2 regions of the Streptomyces sp. S07_1.15 genome follow, and region 1 is predicted to be linked to the other one. Evidence: predicted binding sites of a transcription regulator. Region 1 holds the regulator's gene; the other holds the start of a gene.

Region 1 (3,479 bases):
CCGGTCAACCCCTGCACAGACCACGGAGAGAGCGGAACGGGAGAACGTCATGAGTGACACGCAGGCACAGCAGGACGGCACGGTTCGGGGGAGCACGGCGGGCGGGGCGCGGAAGGGGCGCGCCATGGCGATCACGGTGCTGGTGCTCCGGATCGTCTTCGGCCTGTTCTTCGTCTTCGCCAGCGCGCTGCCGAAGCTCATCGCGCACCCCTCGGCCACCGAGGGCTTCGACGAGATCGGCCTCGGTGACTGGTTCATGTACCTGACCGGGGTCCTCGAACTGGCAGGCGGGATCGCGCTGTTGATCCCGCTGCTCTCCGGACTGGCCGCGTTCTCGCTGGTCGCGCTGCTGATCTGCGCGTTCGGTATCACCATGACCGTCTTCGACGGGGAGAACGCCGCCTCGCCGCTGCTCTTCGCGATACCGATCGCCGTCATCGCCTGGCATCAGCGGCACACCGTGCCGGAGCTGTTCACCCGGCTGCGGAGTGCCCTCGGCCGGTGAGACCCCGACCGGGCGGGTGGAGAGGGACGGGTCAGGAGCGGATCAGAGCCGTTTCGCGGGGCGGGCCGGCGGGGTGCGGTCGCCGTCCCGCGGTGCCGGTGTCCGGGCGTCCGTGCCGCGCTTCGCGGCGGCCTTGCCCAGGTGGTGGAGGGCGCCCAGCAGCAGGCCGATGTCGTCCAGGTAGATGGGGTCCGGCAGCAGGTCCACGGGGAAGACGGTGTAGACGATCGCGCCCCAGAACAGGAGCTTGTCGCCGACCGGAGTGTCCTCGCTGCGCAGCATCCGGTAGGTGCGCCACAGCTTCACCGCGAGGACGACGGCGACGGCCAGCATCGCCACGGCAAGCAGCACAAGCCCCCAGAACACCGGTCCGCCGAGCTGGTCGATCACAGGTTTCCACCCTCGTAACGGCCCGGAGCATGCCCGGGGTTGGGACTCGTACCGTCTTGTCCGGATCCTAACCGGGGAGTCCGGTCGTGGCGGTGGTTGTGCTACTTCTTCCCGAGCGGGTGGCCACCACGCGCCTACACCGTCCGGCGGATGCGGCCCGGAACGCCTGAGGTCCGGAGGCCCTGAGGTCCGGAACGGCTCAGGCCGGGAACGCCCGAGGCCCGCAAACGCCTCGGGCCCGGGAGCGGGATGCTCTCCGGGCCCGGGACGGTGCGCGGGAAGGAACGGGCACGCGGGAAGGACAGGGCGGCCGGCGGCGCGGGCGGGGCCGGGCGCGGCGGGACCTGCCGCAGGGTAATAACCCGGTCAGCCGGGCGGAACGGTTCATCTCGTCACCGCGGCGGAGCCCGGGCCCTACTCGCCCCGCCGCTTCGGGCGCCAGACGACCAGCGCGCTGCTCTGCTGGACATCCGAGTACGGCACCAGGTCCCGGCGGTACGAGGCGTGCACCGCGGCCTCGCGCTGGCGCATGGCCATCGCCGCGCCCTCGACCGCCTGCTGGAGCTCGGCCACCCGCGCCTGGAGCGCCGCGACTTGGTTCTCCAGTTCGATAATGCGCTTGATCCCGGCGAGGTTGATGCCCTCGTCCTGGCTCAACTGCTGGACCTGGCGCAGCAGTTCGATGTCCCGGGCGGAGTAGCGCCGCCCGCGGCCCGCGGTGCGGTCCGGGGACACCAGGCCCAGCCGGTCGTACTGCCGGAGGGTCTGCGGGTGCAGACCGGAGAGCTGGGCGGCGACCGAGATGACGTACACCGGTGACTCGTCCGTCAGCTGGTACGGGTTCCGGCTGCCGCGGCCGGTGCCCCCGCCGGCGACGCCACCGGAGCCTCCGGTGCCGCCTCCGCCCGCGCTCCCGGCTGCGCGCCCGCCTCCTCGGATGTCCATCTCATGCTCCCTTCGCGGCCTGGAACAGCTCCGCCCGCGGGTCCTCACCCGCGGTGGCCTCGCGATACGCCTCCAGCGCTTCCCGCGCCTTGTCGCTCAGATCCCGGGGAACGGACACCTCGATGGTGACCAGCAGGTCGCCGCGGGTGCCGTCCTTGCGCGTGGCGCCCCTGCCCCGGGCGCGCATGGTCCGCCCGTTGGGTGTGCCGGCCGGCAGCTTGAGCGTGACCGGCGGCCCGCCGAGGGTGGGAACCTTGATCTCGCCGCCGAGCGCCGCCTCCGTGAAGGACACGGGCACGGTCACGGTGAGGTTGTCGCCCTTGCGTCCGAAGACGGGGTGCTTGTCGACGTTCACCACCACGTACAGATCGCCGTTGGGTCCGCCGCGCTCGCCCGGCGCGCCCTTGCCGCGCAGCCGGATCCGCTGGCCGTCGCTGACGCCCGCGGGGATGCGCACCTGCATGGTCCGCGAACTGGTCGCCCGTCCGCTGCCCTTGCACACGTCGCAGGGGGTTTCGGCGATCAGGCCGCGGCCCTTGCAGTCGGCGCAGGGGTCGGTGAGCGAGAAGCCGCCACCGCCGCCGCGGGTGACCTGCCCGGTGCCGACGCAGGTGGGGCAGACCCGCGGCGTACCGTTTTTGTCACCCGTGCCGGAGCACGCCTTGCACGCGGCCGAACTGGACATCCGCAGCGGGACGGTGGCCCCGTCGACGGCTTCGGTGAAGCTGAGCGTCACCTCGGACTCGATGTCCTGGCCGCGCCGCGGCTGGGTGCGGGTGCCGGGGCCGGCGCCGCCCCGGTTGAAGATCCCGCCGAAGACGTCCCCGAGCCCGCCGCCGAAGCCGCCGGCCCCCGGCGCGCCGGCGCCTCCGCCCTGGGCGCCCCCGAAGAGGTCGCCCAGGTCGAAGTTGAAGCCGGCGGGACCGCCGCCGCGGCCCCCGGCACCGGGACGGAAGCCGCCGTTGCCGAAGAGCGCGCGCGCCTCGTCGTACTCCTTGCGGCGCTTGGGGTCGGCCAGGACGTCGTTGGCCTCGGAGATCTCCTTGAAGCGCTCCTCGGCCTTGACGTCGCCCTTGTTGGCGTCCGGGTGGTACTCGCGGGCGAGCTTCCGGTACGCCTTCTTGATCTCCGCCTCGGTCGCGTCCTTCGGGACGCCGAGAACCTTGTAGTAGTCCTTCTCGATGAAGTCCTTCGTGCTCATTCCCGGCGTCCCTCCTTCCGGTCCGTCATGACGTCAGCCCTCGTCCGGGCCACCGTTCTCCTCGTCGGCCGCCGGTGCCGCCTCCTGGCCGCCGTCGCCCTGGGCCTGGTTGGGCTGGGCGCCCGGCTGGGGTTCGGCGACCGCGACCCGCGCGGGGCGGATCGTTCGTTCGCCGACCCGATACCCAGGCTGGAGGATCGACACGCATGTGGTCTCGGTGACGTCCGGGGCGTAGGAGTGCATCAGCGCTTCGTGGATCGTCGGGTCGAAGGGCTCGCCCTCCTTGCCGAACTGCTGCAGTCCCAGCTTGGCCGCCACCGTCTCCACGGACTCACCGACGGCCTTGAAGCCGCCGACGAGTTCGCCGTGCTCCCGCGCCCGGCCGATGTCGTCGAGCACCGGGAGCAGCTCGGAGAGGAGGCTCGCCGTGGCGAGTTC
Region 2 (3,479 bases), 1.4 Mb from region 1:
ACTTCCAGCAGGGCCGCGGCCGGGTCGCCGCGGAAGTCGGAGCCGACCTTGTCGATCTCGTCGAGGAGGACGACGGGGTTCATGGAGCCGGCTTCCTTCACCGCCCGCACGATGCGTCCGGGCAGCGCGCCGACGTAGGTGCGCCGGTGGCCGCGGATCTCCGCCTCGTCGCGGACGCCGCCGAGCGCCACCCGGACGAACTTCCGCCCCATCGCGCGGGCGACGGACTCGCCCAGCGACGTCTTTCCGACGCCGGGAGGGCCGACCAGCGCCAGGACGGCGCCGCCGCGGCGCCCGCCGACCACCCCGAGGCCGCGCTCGGCACGGCGCTTGCGCACCGCGAGGTACTCGGTGATGCGCTCCTTGACGTCCGCCAGCCCGGCGTGGTCGGCGTCGAGGACGGCCTTGGCGCCCGGGATGTCGTAGGCGTCCTCGGTGTGCTCGTTCCAGGGCATCTCCAGGACGGTGTCGAGCCAGGTCCGGATCCAGCTTCCCTCCGGGCTCTGGTCGGAGGCGCGTTCGAGCTTGTCGACCTCCTTGAGCGCCGCCTCGCGCACCTTCTCCGGCAGGTCGGCGGCCTCGACCCGGGCGCGGTAGTCGCCGGACTCGTCCTCCGGCTCGCCGTTGAGCTCGCGGAGCTCCTTGCGGACGGCCTCCAGCTGGCGGCGGAGGAGGAACTCGCGCTGCTGCTTGTCGACGCCCTCCTGGACGTCCTTGGCGATGGACTCGGCGACATCCTGCTCGGCCAGATGTTCGCTCAGCCACTTCACGGCGAGCTTGAGCCGGGCCACCGGGTCGGTGGTCTCCAGCAGTTCGACGCGCTGCTCGGCGGTGAGGAACGGCGAGTAGCCGGAGTTGTCGGCGAGCTGGCCGGCGTCGTCGATCTGCTGGACGCGGTCCACGACCTGCCAGGCGCCGCGCTTGCGGAGCCAGCTGGCGGCGAGGGCCTTGTACTCCTTCATCAGCTCGGTGACGGCACCGGGCACCGGGTCGGGCCCGGGTTCGTCGGCCGGGCGGCCCTCGACCCAGAGCGCGGCCCCCGGGCCGGTGGTGCCGGCGCCGATCCGCACCCGGCTCACACCGCGGATGAGCGCGCCGGGGTCACCGCCGGAGAGCCGGCCGACCTGTTCGACGGTGCCGAGCGTGCCGACGGCGGCGTAGGTGCCGTCGATCCGCGGCACCAGCAGCACCTGCGGCTTGCCGCCGCTCTCCCCGTTTCCCCCGTTCCCCCCGCCGCTTCCCGCGGCGGCCTGCGCGGCTTCCACCGCGGCCCGGACCTCCGCGTCGGACAGGTCCAGCGGCACCACCATGCCGGGCAGAACCACCTCGTCGTCGAGAGGCAGCACCGGCAGGGTGAGTGACGTAGACGTCGAAGCCATGATCTCCCCTTCGGCAGGCAAGTTGAGCTGTAAAGACTCAATGTCTCTGCCGCCCCGGGTGTTCCCCCGCCCACGTTCGCTCCCAGCGAACACCCCTTGCCCGTCGCGCGGGAGCGGCCCGGCGAGAGCCCGGCGGACGGCCCTGTGCCCGTCCGCGAGGTTCCCGCCGGGCCGCGCTCCCCCGGTCAGGCGCCGACGTAGGCCGCGAGGTGCTCGCCGGTGAGGGTGGAGCGGGCGGCGACGAGGTCGGCGGGCGTGCCCTCGAAGACGACGCGCCCGCCGTCGTGGCCGGCGCCCGGGCCGAGGTCGATGATCCAGTCCGCGTGCGCCATGACCGCCTGGTGGTGCTCGATGACGACGACCGACTTGCCGGAGTCGACGAGCCGGTCGAGCAGGCCGAGCAGGTGCTCGACATCGGCGAGATGCAGGCCGGTGGTGGGCTCGTCGAGGACGTAGACGCCGCCCTTCTCGCCCATCTGGCTCGCCAGTTTGAGCCGCTGCCGCTCGCCGCCGGAGAGCGTCGTGAGCGGCTGGCCGAGGGTGAGGTAACCGAGCCCCACGTCGCCCAGCCGGCCGAGGACGCGCTGCGCCGCCGGCGTGCGCGCGTCCCCCGAGGCGAAGAACTCCCCGGCCTCGGCCACCGACATGGCGAGCACCTCGCTGATGTCGCGGCCGCCGAGGCGGTACTCCAGCACCGGGGCCTGGAACCGCTTCCCCTCGCACTCCTCGCAGACGGTGGCGACGCCCGCCATCATCGCCAGGTCGGTGTAGATGACGCCGGCACCGTTGCAGTTCGGGCAGGCCCCCTCGGAGTTGGGGCTGAACAGCGCCGGTTTCACACCGTTGGCCTTGGCGAACGCCTTGCGGACCGGGTCGAGCAGCCCCGTGTACGTCGCCGGGTTGCTCCGCCGCGAACCGCGGATCGGCGTCTGGTCCACCGAGACCACGCCGTGAGCGGCGCCCGCCGGGCCGGCCACCAGGGACCCGTGCACGAGCGAACTCTTGCCCGACCCGGCGACGCCGGTGACGACGCAGAGCACACCGAGCGGGATGTCGACGTCCACGTTCCGCAGGTTGTTCGCGTCGGCGCCGCGCACCTCCAGCGCTCCCGCCGGGGTCCGCACCGACGGCTTCAGGGAGGCCCGGTCGTCCAGATGCCGCCCGGTCAGCGTGCCGCCGGCCCGCAGCCCCTCGACGCCGCCCTCGTAGCAGACCGTGCCGCCCGCCGCGCCGGCGCCGGGGCCGAGGTCGACGACATGGTCGGCGATCGCGATCGTCTCCGGCTTGTGCTCCACGACGAGCACCGTGTTGCCCTTGTCCCGCAGCCGCAGCAGCAGGTCGTTCATCCGCTGGATGTCGTGGGGGTGCATGCCGATGGTGGGCTCGTCGAAGACGTAGGTGACGTCGGTCAGCGAGGACCCGAGATGGCGGACCATCTTGACGCGCTGCGCCTCGCCGCCCGACAGCGTGCCCGACGACCGGTCGAGCGAGAGATAGCCGAGGCCGATCTCCGTGAACGAGTCGAGCGTCCGCCCCAGCGCGGTGAGCAGCGGCGCCACCGACCGCTCGCGGAGGCCGCGGACCCACCCGGCCAAATCGCTGATCTGCATCGCGCACGCGTCGGCGATGCTCACCCCGCCGATCCGCGAGGACCGGGCCGCCTCGCTGAGCCGGGTGCCGCCGCACTCGGGGCAGGCGGTGAAGGTGACCGCCCGGTCCACGAACGCCCTGATGTGCGGCTGCATCGCCTCCCGGTCCTTGGACAGGAACGACTTCCGGATCTTCGGGAGCAGCCCCTCGTACGTGAGGCTGCCGCCCTCGACCTTCACCTTGACCGGCTCGTGGTGGAGGAAGTCGCGCATCTCCTTCTCGGTGTAGTCGCGGATCGGCTTGTCCGGGTCGAGGAAGCCCGACTCGGCGTAGAGGCGCACCGTCCACCAGCTGTCCGACTTCCAGCCCGGGATGGTGAACGCGCCCTCGGAGATCGACTTGGAGTCGTCGTAGAGCTGGGTCAGGTCGATATCGGTGACCGTGCCCCGGCCCTCGCAGCGCGGGCACATGCCGCCGGTGCGGGTGAAGGTCGCCTTCACCGCCTTCTTG

What was found. The regulator HspR, encoded in region 1, represses chaperone genes until heat shock. The targets are predictions, from matches to a motif close to TTGAGNNNNNNNNNCTCAA.
Region 2: the regulator HspR is predicted to act here: its motif matches at 1,402-1,420, upstream of lon (endopeptidase La).

What each region holds. Positions count from the first base shown of each region.
Region 1 is NZ_JAJBZK010000001.1:3,758,763-3,762,241, reverse strand. It holds gene LIX60_RS16200 (DoxX family protein) at 50-505, shown strand; gene LIX60_RS16195 (YkvA family protein) at 548-895, opposite strand; gene LIX60_RS16190 (heat shock protein transcriptional repressor HspR) at 1,310-1,840, opposite strand; gene dnaJ (molecular chaperone DnaJ) at 1,842-3,041, opposite strand; gene grpE (nucleotide exchange factor GrpE) at 3,075-3,479, opposite strand, start outside.
Region 2 is NZ_JAJBZK010000001.1:2,313,554-2,317,032, forward strand. It holds gene lon (endopeptidase La) at 1-1,379, opposite strand, end outside; gene LIX60_RS09730 (excinuclease ABC subunit UvrA) at 1,565-3,479, opposite strand, start outside.